Regions from separate parts of the Brevibacillus sp. NRS-1366 genome, predicted to be linked through region 4. Evidence: riboswitches for the same ligand, from Rfam matches in the RefSeq annotation. Region 4 holds a riboswitch; each other region holds the start of a gene.
What was found. Region 4 has a riboswitch for cyclic di-AMP ahead of kdpF (K(+)-transporting ATPase subunit F). Riboswitches for the same ligand answer to the same signal wherever they lie in the genome.
Positions count from the first base shown of each region.

Region 1 (4,610 bases), on a different contig from region 4:
TTTTTATCGGGAATAATCACGCTGTCGCCATTGTCAGCAAACAGGTCAGCAACTACGCTCAAGCCGTGAGTCAAAGCATTGGTCACGATAGGGTTGCTGAATGATTGAGTAGCCAGGGAAGGCTGTTCCTCAATCATCTTTTTACGCCAGGCAGCACGCAGCTCAGGCTTTCCAGCAGGGGGAGCATACTCATACAAATCTTTGGGTTGGAAAGCAGACAGGTTATCCTGAATAACCTTCAGATGCATGGGCTGCCCGTTTTCAAGAGCAATCCCGATCGTTGCGTTGTATTTTTTTGCCTTTGCTTTGGCCTCCGCCGATTGGCTGAGAATGCCCTCTTTTGGGAAGTAAATCTTTTTTCCGATATTGGACAGCATGTCAAAAACGTGTGGATTTTCCCGCTGAATTGTCTCGTTCAGCTGTGAAGCTAGTGAATGCATGGTAGCCTCCCTCTTCATTTAGAACATCTGTATGTTTACCAATAAAGATAGCGTATCTACGTGCATTTGTCACCCTCGCGTGGGATGATTTTTCGGATTTTTGAACGGATTTCCTTTGACAATCGTGTTGTGGCTTTGCTACTTTGAAAGCGACGATGCACAATACTCGGGAGGGAAGAGTAATGGCAGAACGAATAATTGTCCGCTTGGGTGATCCGGTATTGCGTGAAGTATCGAAGAATGTCCCCGCCATAACTGCACATACGGAAAAGATTTTAGAGGATATGGCGCAAACGATTTATGCGGATAAAGGTCGGGCTGGATTGTCAGCCATTCAGATTGGCATTCCCAAACGATTGATTGTGATGGATTGTGGAAGCGGCCTGATCGAGCTGATCAATCCACAGATCGTGGAAAAGTCAGGAGAACAGGTGGGTCCCGAAGCGTGCCTTTCCATTCCAGGTGTAGTAGGTATGGTGAGGCGGGCAGCGTATGTAAAGGTGGAAACGTTAAACCGCATGGGGGAAACTGTCACCATCGAGGCTGATGATTTACTAGCACGCTGCATTCAGCACGAGCTAGATCATTTAGAGGGCATTTTATTTATTGATTATGTTGATGAGCTTTATTCAGCAAAATCGGGGAAAAAACTGAAACCGCAAGACGCGAATCCAATTCTGCTACATCGCAGGAGAGTAGTTCGCTAGGCGGGCTTGCATCGGGGTGAAATAGATGAAAAGATGGAACATTGTGATTACTGGTTTTGGGACTGTAGGTAGGCAAGTTGCACGTCTCATCGAACAACGACAAAATGATTATCGGGAAAAGTATCAGGCAGACGTCAGACTCGTAGGTTTTACTCGGTCGACCTCTGGTTGTTATCATCCTGAAGGATTGGTGGAAGATCAATGGCAAGCATTTTGTCAGAAAAAGCAAGAAAAGGACATATGGTTTGATGGCCCAGCCTTTCTTGCCTCATGTGAAGCCGATGTTCTGATTGAAGCAGGTCCTACTGACATACAGACAGGGGGACCAGGACTTCTCTACATACAGCAGGCTTTGGAAAAAAGAATGCATGCCATTACGATATCCAAAGGAGCATTGGTCGTTGATTATGCAGGCTTATCTGCACTTGCTAAAAAACAGGGTGTGTCACTCAAAATCAGTGGAGCTACGGCTGCTGCCCTACCTACCATTGATTTAATAAACTACAACCTGGCAGGGTGCGAAATAAAAGCGGTCGAGGGTATTTTTACAGGCACAACGAATTTTGTTCTAACCAGCATGATAGAGCAAGGGATTTCCCAAGAAGAAGCTATAAAAATGGCGCAGCAAATGGGGATTGCCGAGCCCGATCCTTCCTATGATATAGATGGTTGGGATACGGCATGCAAAGTGACCATTCTCGCTAATGCAGCGTTTGGGGCCCAATTGCAATTGACAGATATCCCGAGGATGAGCGTCAAAGATGTGACTTTGGAACAAATAAGTACGTGGAAAAAAGAAGGCAAGATTCCGAAACTGATTGGAAGCATTCGCAAGATTGGCGATGAAATCGTTGCATCGGTCATCTTGCAAGCAGTAGGTTCCTCCCATCCTTTTGCAAATGTCAAGGGATCGACCAAAGCCATCCGCGTCGAAACAGATGTAATGGGAGATTTATTGGTTATTGGAGGAAAATCAGACCCGGTTGCAGCCGCAGCCGCTGCACTCAAAGACTTTGAGCATATTATTTGCAAATAAGGCTTCATTCATGAGCGTTTCGGATCAGCTTCCATCGTTTTTCGTGGATGTGTGTTTTGCTTTCGCCCATACTAAAAAGGCAACAAAGGTTAAAACGAGTGCGAGGAGGCCGAACGGAATGAATAAGCATTCTGATTTCAACGCTGAGATGCAGCAGGTATCTGCTTACCCTACCAAACAAGAAGTGGGTCAGGAAGAGGTAGCACTCCTGGATGAACAGGATGATTGCTGCACACCGCAGTCAAGCTGCTGCACTCCACAGAAAAATGAGGCTTCCAAAGCACAACAAAAGTAATGGAAACAAAAAGAAAGCCGGGCTCTCTATGATAGAGAAGCTCGGCTTTCGTCATTTTTGTTTTACCCGATAAACTCTTGTACCCAGTAGCCGTTTGTGATACCGACTCCGATTTTTGTGAATGCAGGATTCATAATGTTTTGGCGGTGGCCTTCACTATTCATCCACTGGTTCATAACTTCTTCTGGGCTGCGTTGGCCCATTGCGATGTTTTCACCTGCAGTCATAAAGGAGATTCCAAACTGCTTCATCATGTCAAACGGAGAACCGTAGGTAGGGCTCGTATGGTCAAAATAGTTATTGTTCGACATATCGGCAGCTTTGGCAAGTGCTACTTTGGACAATGCAGCGTCCATTTGAACTGGCTTGAGACCCGCTTTTGCACGTTCTTGATTCACCAGATCCGCTACTTGTTTAGCAAAATCAGATGCTTTTGCCTGAGTGTTTTGCTCAGCAGGTGCCGGTGCTGGTTGCGCCTGGTTATTTACAGGTGCTTGTGCCTTAGTGGGTGCTTGTTGAACAGGTGCTTGTTGAACAGGCGCTTGTTGAACAGGTTGGGCAAAAGCTTGCTTCGGTGCGAACTGTACGCAATTAATCGGATTCAATTGCTGTTTTTGTTGACCAGCAAATTGCGAAAACAGCGGCATAGAAGCTTGATATGGTTGTTTTTGCATTTGCATCTGCTGCATAAAAGGAATCATTTGATATTGAAAGTTCGATTGAACCGGGCAATTCGTAGAAGCAGCAGAAGCAGAGGTGGAAAAGCCTGTTAGGGCCAAGCCCAATCCTAGAGTCATGGCCATAGTAATGGTACCAATGCGTTTCATCTTCACATCGTCTCCTTTTTTTGGCCTACGAGGTTAGTTGTCGGATTCGGATTGAGGAAACAACCCGTCGCCAATGGCGATTCACCCCATGCGGATGTATCCGCAAAAAAAGTCCCCCGCACTTCCATGCGACTGGAAGTTTCGGCGTTTTATTTGGCATGACCCAGAATATCAGACTATCCCACCCGAAATAAAGGAGTAATATTTGGTAGCTCGTTATACTTTGCTGCTGCTATCTTCGTTCCAGGCAGTGACTCCGCCCAGTAGCGCCGTGGCTTTATACCCTTTTTCCCGTAGCAGAGCGGCAGCCTTTTGTGCTTTGTTTCCAGTTGTGCAAATCGTTACAATCTGCACATTTTCCAATTGTCTTGCAGTTTCCTCATCAAATAGATAGTCCTGTTCCTTCATAGAAAGATAGGGGACATTCTTAGTAGGCGCTTTTTCACTGTGAATACTGCCCATCAGGAACTTGTCGTTGTCACGAACATCTAGTAAAATTAGGGGAAAGTCGTTGTCTAACATCTGTTTTAATGCTTTACAATTGAGCGTTTCGGTCATCAATTTTAATCCCTCCTACACCTATTGTACCAGACGTACGATAGCTTCCGGAGGGTAGACAGATATTGATTTAATTGGACAACCATGGTAGAATAAAGTTGCTACTTGAAAAAATCGAGCCCTAAATTCATCGAGGTGTATGCTCATGGATTACGTTTTTGAATCCCCGATTCACACTGGCGCGGTCATCGGAGCCGCAAGGATGGAAGAGAGGAAGGGCTTTCGTTGTTTTAGGTTTTCAAAAAGCTATAACATTGCAGTTCCGTCTTACGACAATCGCATATTATGGGAGTAGGTATTTTTCACATATTATGAAGGAATATCGCTTCACCACTAAGGGGTATTTCTTCATGATATGTGAGCTTTATTTGCTTCGGTAAATATGACTAGCATATTCAAATTGACTTTTTGGAGGTTTTTTTAAATGCAAACGAACGGAACAGTAAAATGGTTTAACGCAGAAAAAGGTTTCGGTTTCATTCAAGTAGAAGGTGGAGACGATGTATTCGTACACTTCAGCGCAATCCAAGGCGACGGTTTCAAAACTTTGGATGAAGGTCAACGCGTTCAATTCAACATCGTTCAAGGCAACCGTGGCCCACAAGCTGAGAACGTAGTAAAACTGTAAGTCTCCTTTTAAAAAAAACTGTTCGTTAACGGGCAGTTTTTTTACTTATAACAAATAAATGCTTACCAAAACCAACCAAGGCTTTGTTTGACAAAGCTTTAGTTGGTTTTTTCTTTTTA
Region 1 covers NZ_JBITPN010000022.1:107,141-111,750, reverse strand. Annotated here, with positions in the region: gene ACIFQN_RS17140 (aminotransferase class I/II-fold pyridoxal phosphate-dependent enzyme) at 1-440, opposite strand, end outside; gene def (peptide deformylase) at 623-1,147, shown strand; gene ACIFQN_RS17130 (homoserine dehydrogenase) at 1,173-2,183, shown strand; gene ACIFQN_RS17125 (hypothetical protein) at 2,302-2,478, shown strand; gene ACIFQN_RS17120 (CAP domain-containing protein) at 2,541-3,305, opposite strand; cyclic di-AMP (ydaO/yuaA leader) riboswitch at 3,313-3,462, opposite strand; gene ACIFQN_RS17115 (rhodanese-like domain-containing protein) at 3,522-3,863, opposite strand; gene ACIFQN_RS17110 (cold-shock protein) at 4,288-4,491, shown strand.
Region 1: another riboswitch for cyclic di-AMP. It lies ahead of ACIFQN_RS17120 (CAP domain-containing protein); the one in region 4 lies ahead of kdpF (K(+)-transporting ATPase subunit F).

Region 2 (4,610 bases), on a different contig from region 4:
GTATGCCGTACAGATCATGGTGCTTCATTCCATCATCATGGGCGTGTTCGGCGTTTATTTTGCCTCTAGAGGCGGCGGCGGGGTCGGTACGGCATTCAAGGCTATTTTCAAGCAGCCGTCCAACTATGCTGTCGTGCTTGCAGTTTTGCTCCAACAATGGAATGTGGTCATCCCGGATAGCTACTATCAGGCGATTGACCTCGTAGCACAGGCGGCAATCCCTGTCATTATGCTCATTCTCGGTATGCAGCTGGCGAATGTATCGGCGAGTACATTTGAGTGGCAGGGCCTTAGCGCAGCGAGTGTAATCCGATTAGTCGCTTCTCCTGTGCTGGCCTATTTGATTTGTTTGTTCTTCCCGATTGATCCACTTTTGCAAAAGGTTATCGTGATTTTGGCTGCGATGCCATCTGCCGCGACGACCGCGATTTACGCGATTCAGTTTAATATGCGGCCGCAATTTGTCTCCAGCAGTGTCTTGGTCACGACGGTAATCAGTGTCGGGACATTAACATTTTTGCTAAACCTTTTGCACTAGCTGGTAGGTCAGAAGGGAACATAAAACAGGGATCATCGGGGACCTAATTGCCAGCATAAGGCAGGATGTGGAAGGATTCATACGAATAGGACCAGTTATTACGGTAAACTGGCTCTGACCACATGAGAACGGTTCATATCACGAATTTTCAAAATTGTTGTTGTGCTAAGTAAATGATAAGCTTGTTGTATCGCCAAATAATTACATACCGGGCCTAGTTCCGTCTCAGGCGGAAACGGGGGAACCATTTTTGGGGTTAATTCTGTGCATACAGAAGGGATGCTACCTGCCATCCTACCCGTCAGCTAACCTCGTCGGCTAAAGCAGAATCTGCATACAAATTCTTTCCATCCGCTTATTTGCGTGCGAAAGACTGTAGCTCACTTTGGGCAATAGTCTGCATGGAATAAAGCTAATTTTCTTATACTTGTATGTTCGAGATTAGTCGACTCATTTGCTTGTGTCCGGAAATGGCCTTTCTGACGCAAGGGGTGTGTCGACTTTTTTCTGTTCATAAATAAAGAATGAAGAAGGAGTGTTGCGAATGATTTCCTTTCACAACGTGGAAAAGAGCATCGGGGATGTATCCATTATCAAAGGAATGGATCTTCAGATCGAGGCAGGAGAACTGTTTGTTCTAATCGGTCCCAGCGGTTGTGGAAAGACGACAACGATGAAGATGATTAATCGGCTGATTGAACCCTCTGCTGGAAGGATTGAGGTTAACGGGGCGGATATCTCCAAAGCCGATCCCGTGGAGCTGCGCCGCAATATTGGCTATGTGATCCAGCAGATTGGGTTATTTCCGCATATGACCATTGGGCAAAATGTAGCGTTGGTCCCAAAACTCAAAAAAATGGAGAAAGCTCAGTACGAAAAAAAGGTAGATGAGCTGCTGTACATGGTAGGGCTGGAGCCAAAGGTGTTCAAGGACCGCTATCCGGCGGAATTAAGCGGAGGGCAGCAGCAGCGGGTGGGTGTCATTCGGGCGATGGCTGCAGATCCTCCGATTATTTTGATGGATGAACCCTTCAGCGCACTTGACCCGATCAGCAGGGAACAATTGCAGGATGAGCTTGTCCGTTTGCAGCGAACAATCAAGAAAACGATCGTCTTCGTGACGCATGATATGGATGAGGCGATCAAGATTTCTGATCGAATCTGCATCATGAATAACGGCTCTGTCGCTCAGCTGGATACGCCCAACCGTTTGCTTCAGCGTCCTGCCAGTGATTTTGTAGCTGATTTTATCGGGGTCAAGAGGCTGCGAAAAGTCCAGGAGCTGCATGTGCAAGGTCCAAAAAATGCGCTCCCCCGGTGGAGTATTTCATAAAAGCGGGGTGTTGGAATGAGTGAATTCTTTCAATTTTTAATGGAGAGACATGAACAAATCTTGTCCTTGATTTGGGAGCATACCTACATTTCCTTGACTGCTGTTATTGCAGGTTTTTTAATCGCGGTTCCACTAGGCATCATACTGACACGGACAGAAAAGCTGAACAAATATGTGATCGGCTTTGTAAATATATTGCAGACCATTCCTAGTCTCGCGCTCCTGGGACTCATGATTCCGCTGCTCGGGATTGGTGTCTTGCCTGCGATTGTTGCCTTGTTCCTCTATTCTCTATTGCCTATGCTGCGCAACACGTTCACAGGCATTCGAGAGGTAGACCCGGCCTTAAAAGAAGCGGCGAGAGGAATGGGCATGACGAGCCTGCAAATCCTGTTTAAAGTCGAGTTGCCTCTTGCCATTTCGATTATTATGGGCGGATTTCGCACGGCAACTATCTTTACGATTAGCTGGGCTACACTTGCCGCTGTCATTGGAGGCGGGGGACTTGGCTATCTCGTTTTCACCGGTTTAGGAGTTGCAAATGATAGCATGCTTTTGACAGGAGCGTTGGCAACGGCTTTGCTCGCGACCATTGCTGATGTTATTACGCAGAAAATTCAGAAACTATGTACGCCCAGAGGCTTGAAGAGCAAGCGGGCAAACTGAGGGGGAAGCACACGAATGAGATATAGATGGATGAGTATCATGGTTATGGCTGTCCTATCAGCATTACTCGTAGCAGGATGCGGCGGAGGAGGTAACGTCGTCAAAATCGGGCATCAGGCTACTTCGGAGCAGACGATTATCGCACACATGCTGAAGCAGTTGATCGAGGCGAATTCGGATATAAAGACCGAGCTGGTCGGCGGCCTCGGTGGAACACCGGTAGTGCTCAAAGCCATGCAAAACAACGATATCCAGATTTCTGCCATTCGCTATGTCGGGACAGATATCACCAGCAGCTTGGGACTAAATGAGTTTAGCAAGGACCCGCAGGAAGCTTTTGATCTGGTGAAAAAAGGAGTTGCCGAAAAGTTTGACCAGATGTGGTTTCCGTCTTATGGATTTGATAATACCTACATCTTTACCGTTCGCAAGGATATAGCTGAGAAATACAACCTGAAAAAAATCTCCGATCTGGCCGCGCACGCAAAAGAGATGAATATGGCTTCCGATGCACCGTGGCTCGAGCGTACGAATGACGGATATCCCGCTTTCAAAAAAGAATATGGCTTTGCATTTGGCAAAACGACTCCGATGGATATCGGTTTGGTCTACAAGGCCGTCGATAAAGGCGATGTCGATATTGTCCTGGCTTATTCCACAGATTCACGCTTGAAAGAGTACAACCTGGTGACCCTGGAAGACGATAAGCACTTCTTCCCGCCTTATGGCGCTTCTCCAGTCGTTCGCAATGATACGTTAAAACAGTACCCTGAGCTGACCGAAGTCATTAACAAGCTGACTGGAAAAATAAATACGCAGACGATGACGGCCTTGAACTACCAAGCTGATATCGAAAAGCTGGATCCAGAAGAAATCGCCAAGAAGTTTCTGATAGAACAAGGTTTGATCAAGCCATAAAGGAGGTGGAGGCTTTGGAGTTGTTTGTTGGGACTATCGGCTATATGGCCAAGTACTGGACGCAAATTCTGGAGCTGACAGGAGAGCATCTCTACATGAGTGTCAGTGCGATTCTGATCGCGATTCTGATTGGAGTCCCGCTGGCTGTCTTTATGACACGTAATCGGACGGTTGCCGCGATCATCCAGACGAGCATCAATATCATTCAAACGATTCCGTCCTTGTCGCTCCTCTTGATTATCATGATCTTTCTCGGTCTTGGGTATAGCACGGCGATCGTGGCACTGGCGCTGTACGCGCTTTTGCCCATCATTCAAAATACGTATGCCGGTCTGGAAAATGTGGACAAGAACCTCGTTGAGGCAGGAACTGGGATGGGGATGACGCCACTGCAATTGTTAACCAAAGTGAAGCTCCCGCTTGCCCTGCCGATCATTTTGGCGGGAGTCAGAGTCGCTTCCGTCGTTTCGATAGGAGCCGCGACGATTGCCACTTTTGTTGGAGCAGGCGGACTGGGTGAGATGATCATGCGCGGAATCTCGACGACCGACGACCAGAAAATATTGGCAGGCGCGATTCCAGCTGCGATCCTGGTCATTCTCGTGGATATGCTGCTGGGTCTGATCGAAAAAAAGGCGGGCTACCGCATGCATACCGTTAAGACGCAAAAGTAAAAAACAACAGAAATAGCCTGGTCAATGAAACAACCCTTTGGCGAGGTGTGCACGAGGAGGGATCTCATGATCAAAAAGCTGGTTTGCTTGGGAGACAGTCTGACAGAAGGACTTGGTGTGAGTAAAGTGGCGGCGTGGCCTGCGTTGCTTCAAGCCCAGCTTCGTATCGAGGTGATAAACAAAGGTATTTCCGGGGATACGACTACGGGAATGCTGGGGCGATTTTACTCCGATGTGATTATGCAAAGCCCGTCTCACGTATTGATTATGGGCGGAGGCAACGACCTGTGGTGGGATGTGCCGATCAATGTGATGCTGGCCAATGTGTACGCCATGGTCAAGCAGGCGCTGCATCATCAGATTACGCCGATCATCGGGATTTCGAGTGCGGGCTTTAACCCTGCGAAAATGGATGCAAGCACCGTCTGGGAGCCGATCGGGGGCTATGAGAAGCTCTGTGAGGCAGGGCAGCATTACGCCA
Region 2 covers NZ_JBITPN010000036.1:101,154-105,763, forward strand. Annotated here, with positions in the region: gene ACIFQN_RS24830 (AEC family transporter) at 1-538, shown strand, start outside; cyclic di-AMP (ydaO/yuaA leader) riboswitch at 740-872, shown strand; partial or broken gene ACIFQN_RS24835 (ABC transporter ATP-binding protein) at 1,083-1,808, shown strand; gene ACIFQN_RS24840 (ABC transporter permease) at 1,887-2,537, shown strand; gene ACIFQN_RS24845 (osmoprotectant ABC transporter substrate-binding protein) at 2,553-3,455, shown strand; gene ACIFQN_RS24850 (ABC transporter permease) at 3,470-4,129, shown strand; gene ACIFQN_RS24855 (GDSL-type esterase/lipase family protein) at 4,196-4,610, shown strand, end outside.
Region 2: another riboswitch for cyclic di-AMP. It lies ahead of ACIFQN_RS24835 (ABC transporter ATP-binding protein); the one in region 4 lies ahead of kdpF (K(+)-transporting ATPase subunit F).

Region 3 (4,610 bases), on a different contig from region 4:
GGTCCTCGTGTATGTATCGGAAATAACTTTGCGTTGATGGAAGCAGCGTTGTTGCTCGCAACGATTGCACAGCGTTATCGCTTGCGTCTGGAAACACCAGATCAAAAGGTGGAGCCAGAGCCACTGGTGACACTACGACCAAAAAATGGATTACCGATGCGTGTAGAAAAAAGAGGGTAGGGCTTTGCGAGAGGGATTTTTGGACAAAAAAAAGGCATCTTTTCACCTACGGTTACGCCGTGATGTGTCAGATACCGAACTGGGGGTTATTTATCACTGAAAGCAACATGCTTACAAGAGATACTTTAACAGAGAAAAATAAAGAATCTATTAACTGGCTATAAAGCGAAATAAATTAAGCGTGATAAAAGGGAATGGTGAAGGAGAAACTGCTTCCTATTCCCTGTTCGCTGTTTACCATGATCTCACCGCCGTGGCGTCTAACGATGCTTTGGGAGATCGTCAGGCCAAGTCCCGTACCACCGTTGTTACGGTTGCGGGATTTTTCCGCGCGATAAAACTTGGTGAATATCTTCTGCAAATCTTCTGCAGCGATTCCTTCTCCTTTATCAATTACTGTGAAGAGGACATGTCCCTCACGTTGATCACACGTAATCAGAATGGAGCCATTCGGTCTATTATAGTAAATCGCATTGTTGATCAGGTTTTCCATGACGCGCCGCAGCTTGGTTTCATCTGCCTCGATATGCAGCTCATTGGAGATGCGCAGTTTCCATTGAAAGGAGAGGCCTGCCTCTTTGATGCGGGTCAGATAGTCCTCGATGATTCCTTTCAGGAAACCTTTGACATGGATGCGGCTAATATTCAGCCCCACTTCTGTGCTCTGTTGACTAAAGTCCTGCAATTCATCCAGCAGCTTTTCCAGATCTGATGTTTTTAGTTCGATTTTACCCATCTGTTTCTGAATCCGTTCGAGCTCTGTGACACGGCCCGATCCGATGTAAGAGGCATAGCCCTTAATCGTGGTGAGCGGCGTGCGGAAATCGTGCGCGATAGAGGCAATCATTTCAGATTGGCGTTCCTCGGAAAAGCGAAGCTCATCCACCATGTCCCCAAAATAGCGGAAGAGCTGACCGAACTCATCGTGTGACTTGTACGTAAAAGTAACCAGCCGTTTGCCCTCGCGGATTTCTTGCGTAACCCGCGACAGCTCACTCACAGGCCGCAGGACCCAGCGAACGAACAGAGCCAAGAGCACTAAGCCAACCAAGACCAGGCTGCCGTAAATAAACCAGAGCATCATGGAAACTCCCGTCGTAGACATGATGTCATAGTCATCTGTGTAGAAATAAATGACAATTTCCCCTTCGCGTGGCGGCTCCTGCTGGAAATGGTATTCCGCAACTGATTTAAGCTCGCTCTTTTTCGGGGTTACTCGGTTTGAATTGTTCGAGGGAACTTTTAAATCGTACGCTTGCGAGGTTTTGCTGTAGATCGTATTGCCATTGGCGTCCTTGATTACCATTCGGTACATGACGTCTTCTGGCAGTTGTTTCTCCAGTTCTTGGCGCTCGGTGGGATCTTTAAAGTTGCTCGTGCGCAATAACTGATTGAGTAGCACTTTTTCCGCTGCTTCCTTTTCATACTGGTACTGATTGTGTCGGTCATTTTTCAGCTGGTCGACAATGATGTCCTGGAAGACGAATTTAAATAAAAGGATATTGAGCGTAATCAAAGCGATAAACGAGAGAAACAGTTTATTGCGCAAACTCATTTATAGCTTCTCCCCAATGAATACGTAGCCTGTCCCCCATTGTGTTTTGATGAACTGGCGATTCGTTTCCAGTTTTTCGCGCAGGTTTTTGATGTGAACGGTCACGGTATTGAGAGAGCCGTAGCCATAGCCCCAGACCCGATCGTAGATTTGCTCGCGCGTAAACACGATACCGGCATTTTCCGCTAAAAACGTAAGCAATTGAAATTCCTTGGTAGACAGCTCGATCTTTTCATTGCTGACATAGACGGAATAGGTTTCTTTATGAATTTCGAGATCCTTGAATTTCAGTACCGTAATCGGCGAGTTGGCCGATTCCTTATCCGGCGCCTCCTCCGTATGCTTGCGAATGCGCTCGTAGCGGCGCAAATGGGCACGGATACGGGCAAGCAGCTCTTCTGTGTCAAATGGCTTGGTAATGTAATCATCTGCCCCGATTTCAAAGCCGACGACCTTGTCCACCGCTTTTCCTTTCGCGGAAAGAAACAGGATCGGCAAATCCCACTCCCGGCGAATTTGCGAACAAAGCTCGTAGCCGCTCATATTGGGCATCATGATATCGAGCAAGATCAGATTCGGACGATGACCCTGGTTTAATAGTTTGAGCGCATCTTCGCCATTCTCGGCAGAGGACACCTGAAAGCCTTCGTTTTCCAATATATCTTCAAGCAGTTCAATAATCTCCAGATTGTCATCAACAATTAAGATGTGATCCTTCACCGGTATACCCCCAGTTACTTCTATTAATAAGGAAGTAAGTAATAAGTAAATTACGATTTACCCTTGTCTATCATAACATGCTTTGACCGGAAGAAGGCAAGTATACCCCGATTCATCAGCATATACTTATAAGTAAGGTCACCTCTTGACACCAGGTACTAAATTTCGTCAGAAAAAGCCAGAGACGCGAAGTCCCTGGCTCTTATTTTTTTGCCGAACTACTTTTGAGTTGCTTGATCTTCCGGCAACGATGCAGCTTGCACCGCTTTTTCCTTTTTCGGAGCTTCAGCCTTTGCTTCTAGAACAGGTGTGCTGACGCGCTTGGCACCAACATAACGCTTGCTCCAGTAGTAGGGATCGTTCAACTTGGTGTTGACGACTCCACGACCAGTTTCCGAGTGCACGAATGTGCCGTTCCCGATGTAGATGCCTACGTGTGAAATGCTGCGCCCATTTGTGTTGAAGAAGACAAGATCGCCTGGTTGAAGATCTTTCTTGGCAACTGTCTCTCCCACTTCATATTGAGCAGCAGAATTGTGCGGCAGCTCTACACCTAACGCATCAAATACGTAGCGTGTGAAACCGGAGCAGTCAAAGCCCTTTTTGGACATGCCCGACGATTTGTAAGGGACACCGTACAGATCGCTAACTACATCAGTTAGGGATGTACTCTCTGCAGCTTGTGCAGCGCCGGCCCCCATCGCCAGCAATCCAGCCATAAATAAAGATACTACCAACTTGCGCAAAAGAAACTGCTCCTCTCATTGAGCCTACGAGGTTAGCTGAAGGGTTCGGTCGAAAGGACTCCCTAGACTGCCGTGATACACAGCCATTCACCCCAAAAACATGGTTCCCCCGTTTCCGCCAGGCGGAACTCGGCTATTTTCGATGTTTTTTTACACGCATACTCAACAGAGATTCTACGGTTGTCCAATATTTCCTCTTTTTCGATGGTTTGTTCACAATTCCGCCACAATATTTTGTCTGATGGCGTAACGTTTTGGCTGGGAAATGTAAGCTCTCATTCGGCATAGTCCGCCCCATCAGCTCGTCCGATTTGGGCAGGAAACGTTCTCCGTCCAAGGACGGAGGGAAAAACCAACCGCTCGCCCGTTATGGGGAGCCTACGCTTGGGGATACAATAAAGCCATAAGGTCGACCTGCACCACATAAATGGCGATTGGAGGTAAGCAAAAGATGAGCGAACGGTCTGGAAAGATACTGCTCGGGCTGGTTCTGCTGCTGATTGGCGGCCTTGTTCTCTTGGACCAGTTGGGAATCGATAGCGGTGATTTGATTGGCGTGTTGATTCCCGTAGTAATCATGCTGTATGGGGCTCGCAAGGTAATGGGTAGCTCGGGGTCCCGCTTTTGGGGAGTACTCGTCTTCCTGTTCGGGCTACTAATGCTGTTTGGGAAACTACATCTGTTGTTTCACAGCATTCTAGCCATCGGGGTGATCTATTTAGGATATCGCCTCTTACGTCCCCAGCCTGAACCAAAAGAAGCACCCAAAGCTTGGGAGCGCCAGTGGGCAAAAGGAATTTTAAAGGAAGACTCGCTAGATGACTGGGAAAAAAGTGTGACTAGACGCCAGCCGTAAAGAACTTTTTGAACATGCACTGAAAAGATCTTTGTCGAATGAGCTTTTGGATGAAACTAAACGATGTGATATGATGAGGAGGAAATAAAAATGAGTATCTTTAGACGTTTGCGTGACTTGACAGTAGCTTCGGTGAATGATGCCTTGGATTCGATGGAAGACCCGGTAGTTATGCTGAACCAATACATGCGTGACATGGAAGTTGAAATCGGACAGGTGGAAGTGGCCGTAGCGCGTCAAGTTGCTTTGGAAAAGAAATTCCGCCAGCAATTGGATGAGGCCAACGCTCTCATCGAAAAACGGGATCGTCAGGTTAAGCTGGCTTTGACTGAGGGAGAAGACGAGCTTGCTCGCCGCGCTCTGGCAGACAAAAAGCAGTATGAAGGACGTGCAGCAGAATACGAAACCCTCTACTTGTCGGCTTCTGAGGCTGCCGCTCAAATGCGGGAAAAGCTTGCTGAGCTGAAAGAAGAGTTCTATAAAATGCGTGCGAAAAAGTTCACGTTGATGGCACGTGCCCAGGTAGCCCGTACGCAAAAACAGGTGAATCACG
Region 3 covers NZ_JBITPN010000061.1:58,640-63,249, forward strand. Annotated here, with positions in the region: gene ACIFQN_RS33705 (cytochrome P450) at 1-180, shown strand, start outside; gene ACIFQN_RS33710 (sensor histidine kinase) at 356-1,735, opposite strand; gene ACIFQN_RS33715 (response regulator transcription factor) at 1,736-2,455, opposite strand; gene ACIFQN_RS33720 (C40 family peptidase) at 2,674-3,201, opposite strand; cyclic di-AMP (ydaO/yuaA leader) riboswitch at 3,209-3,346, opposite strand; gene ACIFQN_RS33725 (LiaF transmembrane domain-containing protein) at 3,653-4,057, shown strand; gene ACIFQN_RS33730 (PspA/IM30 family protein) at 4,148-4,610, shown strand, end outside.
Region 3: another riboswitch for cyclic di-AMP. It lies ahead of ACIFQN_RS33720 (C40 family peptidase); the one in region 4 lies ahead of kdpF (K(+)-transporting ATPase subunit F).

Region 4 (4,610 bases):
ATGGATGAGCGAGAATCGTGATCGCAATCAGCTTCATCTCTTTACCCTCGATCTTGCGTCCCAAAAATTCAGGTGTTCGCCCTACCATCAGCCCGGCGATAAAGACAGCCAGGATGGCGTACATCAGGATGTTGACGGTACCTACCCCGTCTCCCCCAAATACGCAGTTGAGCATCATTTCACCCAAAGGCACCAATCCACCAAGTGGCGTCAGTGTATCGTGCATATTGTTGACGGTCCCGGTCGTTGCTGCTGTCGTGACTGCGGTAAACAGGGCACTTTGGGCAATGCCAAAACGTACTTCCTTGCCTTCCATGCTGCCCATCACTTGGGACAATCCTGCCCGCTGCAAAGCTGGATTCCCATTGATCTCATTGGTGTAGGCCGTAGCCAGAAAGACCAGGAACATCGCTCCCATCGCGCCAAAGATGATCCACCCTTGTCTATTGCTTTTTGCCATATGCCCAAAAGCTAGAGGCAGCGACGCTGGTATGAGAAACATCGAAAGGATCTCCAGCACGTTGGTCCACGGTGTTGGATTTTCAAACGGATGGGATGAATTCACCCCGAAGAATCCGCCGCCGTTTGTCCCCAAATGCTTGATAGCTACGAGGGAGGCGACAGGGCCGCGAGCGATCTGCTGCTCTGCACCGCTAATCGTTGTCGCAGTCGCTGTCGGCTCCATCGTTTGCGGTACGCCCTGTGCTACGAGCAGCAGCGTCATCACAATAGCCAAAGGTAGCAGTACCCGCGTATGCGCCCGGACCAGGTCGACATAAAAGTTGCCGATGCTGCGTTGACCTGTCAGCCCGCGCATGAAAGCCATGACAACAGCGATCCCAGTAGCAGGCGTCGTAAACATCAGGTAAATAATCACTATCATTTGCGAAAGGTAAGACAGTCCGCTCTCGCCGCTATAATGCTGAAGATTGGTATTCGTCACAAAACTCACTGCCGTGTTGAACGACAGCAGAGGGTCCATCGCAGCGATCCCGCTTGGATTGCCAGGCAGCACTCCCTGCAGGCGAAGCAACACATAAGCGACTGCAACCATGGCCATATTGCTCATCAGAACAGCTACCGCGTATTGCTTCCAGGTCATGTCTGCCATGCGAATCCCGGAAAGCTTGTAAATCCCCTTTTCCAGCCAGCCAAATAGAGAGTCCAGACTCGTCGCATCCAGTGAAAACGCACGAGCCAGATATCGTCCCATCGGTATCGCCAGAATCAGCAGTACCACCAAAACCAACGCCATTTGTAAAAAATCCACGACAGCTCCTCCTAACCTCAATATGAATCGTTAGTATTTTTCCGGGTAGATCAGTGCATGGCACAAATACAGTGCAAGACCAGCCACGATAATCAGGAGCACCATCATTTTTCTTTCCCTCCCTGTTCATTTACTACAGCATCACAAAATTTGATGAGTGCAAAAAATACCCCGAATGAAAGGGCCAAGAGCAGTATGGAAACGACATCCATTGTTATACCTCCTTTTCCTGTTTGGCCTACCCGAAATAAAAATAGACCAATGCTTACCCATTCCCCGTAGATCGTCACAGATGACCGGCATAAGATGGCATAGACGAAGAAACTCGCCCACATCCAGCGGCAAAACGATCGTTTATCGGAGAAAAAGTACTCATTGGTCTACCTAACGCCCAGCCGACAATGATGTTGCCCTCTTTGCGTTTTGTCTCCCGTTTCCTTTTTCGCGAAAACAGCTTATTCTTTTTTGGGCATAACGAAAAGACCTGCAAAATATTTCGAGTAAAACCTCTTGCCATCTAAATCAGATAACAAAAAAGGCCTCCTCAAATAGGCGGTCTTTAGACCTCCCTCGCTTTAGCCTACGAAGTTAGCTGACGGGTAGGATGGCGAAAGAGTTTCTCATCCCTTCCACAAATTCGTGGAATTAACCCCTACGTAATTGGGTCCTCCGTTCCCGAGTGCCTCGGGATTAGGCCAAGATCTGCAATTGTTGGTTACGAGTCTCATTATACGTCCGGCATAATCCGTTGTTAATGTTCTGTTTCTGGCTTTTTTGCACGATTTGTTCATTCTTTATTGATGTAAGCGATTTAACCCCGTCAGGCCTCATCCGCTCACGATATTTCATGGATTCTCTCGCGTTTTCATTTGGAAGCCGGTTGATTGTCTCAAGTGAAAAATCACTTCGCGCCATCCTTGTTGACAGTCTCGCCAGCTGCTAAGTAAGATAAAGCAATATAAAAAAACCTCTATCGAGGCCTCCTCAAGGAGAAGCGACCGTGTTTTAGCGGAAGGTTTTACCGAAGTAATACTGGATGCGGACGCTGAAGCACTTTGTTATGCGTTCCGGAAAGTTTAGCAAGCCAGACAAGTCTTTTTGGCGCAGGCAGGACCCTCGTCGCGCCCGATCGTACAAGGAAATGATTCATGGGAGGAATTACGGTTGCCCATCTCTAACAAAAAAAAGCTTGAAGCAGAAATTAGCGAAGCTTTTATCAAATTCCAACGTGATTTGATTGGGCGTGGACCGCAGGAGTCCAAGACATACATTGTCGGTGATATGGTGATTGTGCGCTTCAAGGGCGTCCTCACCGTAGAAGAAAAACACCTGTCCAGTCACGATAAAGGACGTCGGATCGTAAAAGAGATGCGCGAGGTACTGCGTGAAATGTATAGCGAGGAATCCGAAGAAATCGTAGAAAAGCTGACCGGATGCAAGGTCCTGTCCAGTCATAGCGATATCAGTACAAAAATGGGCGAGAGGATCGAGGTTTATGTACTGGACAAAGATTTGGAGAAATTGCTAGCGTAATCTATTTTAAAAAAGCTCCTGCCCGATCGGTGTTTCGGGTAGGAGCTTCTTCAGCTTTATGATCCGTTTTAGACGACGTCGTAGCCTTGTTCTTCGATCGCTTCCTTGATCGCTTCCAGAGTAACACCGTTTTCGTCGTAAGCAACTTCTACCGTTTTGGCTGCCAGGTTTACTTTGCCTTCTGCTCCCAGCTCTTTCAGTGTTTTTTCAACGGTGTTTACGCAATGATTGCAAGACATTCCCTCTACGTTCAATGTGATGTTTTTCATTCTCAATCTCTCCTTTGCGTCTATGTGTATAGAAATGCGGACAAGCCGCTTGTTGCTTTTTTGACCAGGCTGCTGGAGTTTACAGCTTCACCCGTTGTAGTCTTAGCGCATTGAGCACGACAGATACGGAACTGAATGCCATAGCTGCTCCGGCGAGCCAAGGCGCCAGAAATCCTAGTGCAGCAAAGGGAATGCCCAATGTATTGTAGGCAAATGCCCAGAAAAGATTTTGCTTGATGTTGCGAATAGTCCGCTTGCTCATTTCGATCGCGTCGGCGACACTCGTAAGCTCGCCACGCATCAGCGTAATATCTGCCGCCTCCATTGCCACATCTGTACCTGTGCCTATCGCCATACCGATATCTGCAGTGGCAAGGGCCGGAGCATCATTGATACCGTCTCCCACCATAGCTACCTTTTTGCCTTGTGCCTGCAGTTTTTTCACTTCTGCTGCCTTGCCCTCGGGCAGGACTTCGGCGATTACGTGATCGATTCCTGCCTCTCGCGCAATCGCTTCAGCAGTTTGGCGATTGTCACCCGTCATCATGATGACCGTCAATCCCATTGCCTTCATTCGCTCTACCGCTTGCTTCGAGGTCGGCTTGATCGTATCGGCTACGGCAATCAGTCCTGCAAGCTTGCCATTTATGACTGCCAGCATTGCGGTTTTCCCTGATTGCTCGAGCGCCAGCATCGTATCTCTAGCGGCCAGATAGGAGATCTGGTTTTGCTCAAGAAGGCGGCGGGTACCAACCAGTACTTCTTTTCCCGCAACGACTGCCCGAATACCAAAGCCAGGAATGGCCTCAAATGAAGATGTCTCTGCCAAGGAAATGCCTTTGTCAGCAATACCTCGGACGATAGCCTGTGCCAGTGGATGCTCTGAATTTTTCTCGGCTGCTCCCACCAATGACAGCAGCTCCTGCTCCTCTACATCAAAGGAGATTACATCTGTCAGCTCCGGTTCTCCTTTGGTGACTGTCCCTGTTTTATCCAGAACAATCGTATCCAGGTGATGAGCCGTCTCGAGGTGCTCCCCGCCTTTAAACAGGACGCCCAGCTCAGCCGCACGTCCCGAACCTGCCATGATGGAGGTTGGCGTAGCCAGACCGAGTGCACACGGACAAGCAATGACCAGTACTGCGATGGCTTTTTCCAGTGCTTCTGCAAAATTTCCGGGCATCACTGCAAAATACCATACCAGGAAGGTCAGGATCGCAATTCCCACGACAATCGGAACGAAAATCCCGGAAATGCTGTCTGCCAGCCGTTGAATCGGAGCTTTTGTTCCTTGCGCTTCTTCCACTACCTTGATGATTTGAGCCAATGCCGTTTCTTTTCCTACCTTGGTCGCTTGGATCTTTAGAAAGCCATTCTTATTGAGTGTTGCACCAATAACTGTATCGCCAGCGGCTTTATCTACAGGAATGCTTTCCCCGGTCAGCATGGATTCGTCTACCGCAGATTGCCCTTCCAGCACGAGCCCATCCACAGGTACTTTGTCACCAGGCTTCACATGAACGATATCACCTGGCCGT
Region 4 covers NZ_JBITPN010000020.1:32,662-37,271, reverse strand. Annotated here, with positions in the region: gene kdpA (potassium-transporting ATPase subunit KdpA) at 1-1,270, opposite strand, end outside; gene kdpF (K(+)-transporting ATPase subunit F) at 1,301-1,375, opposite strand; cyclic di-AMP (ydaO/yuaA leader) riboswitch at 1,833-1,977, opposite strand; gene ACIFQN_RS13805 (DUF2294 domain-containing protein) at 2,435-2,803, shown strand; gene ACIFQN_RS13800 (copper ion binding protein) at 2,872-3,072, opposite strand; gene ACIFQN_RS13795 (heavy metal translocating P-type ATPase) at 3,152-4,610, opposite strand, start outside.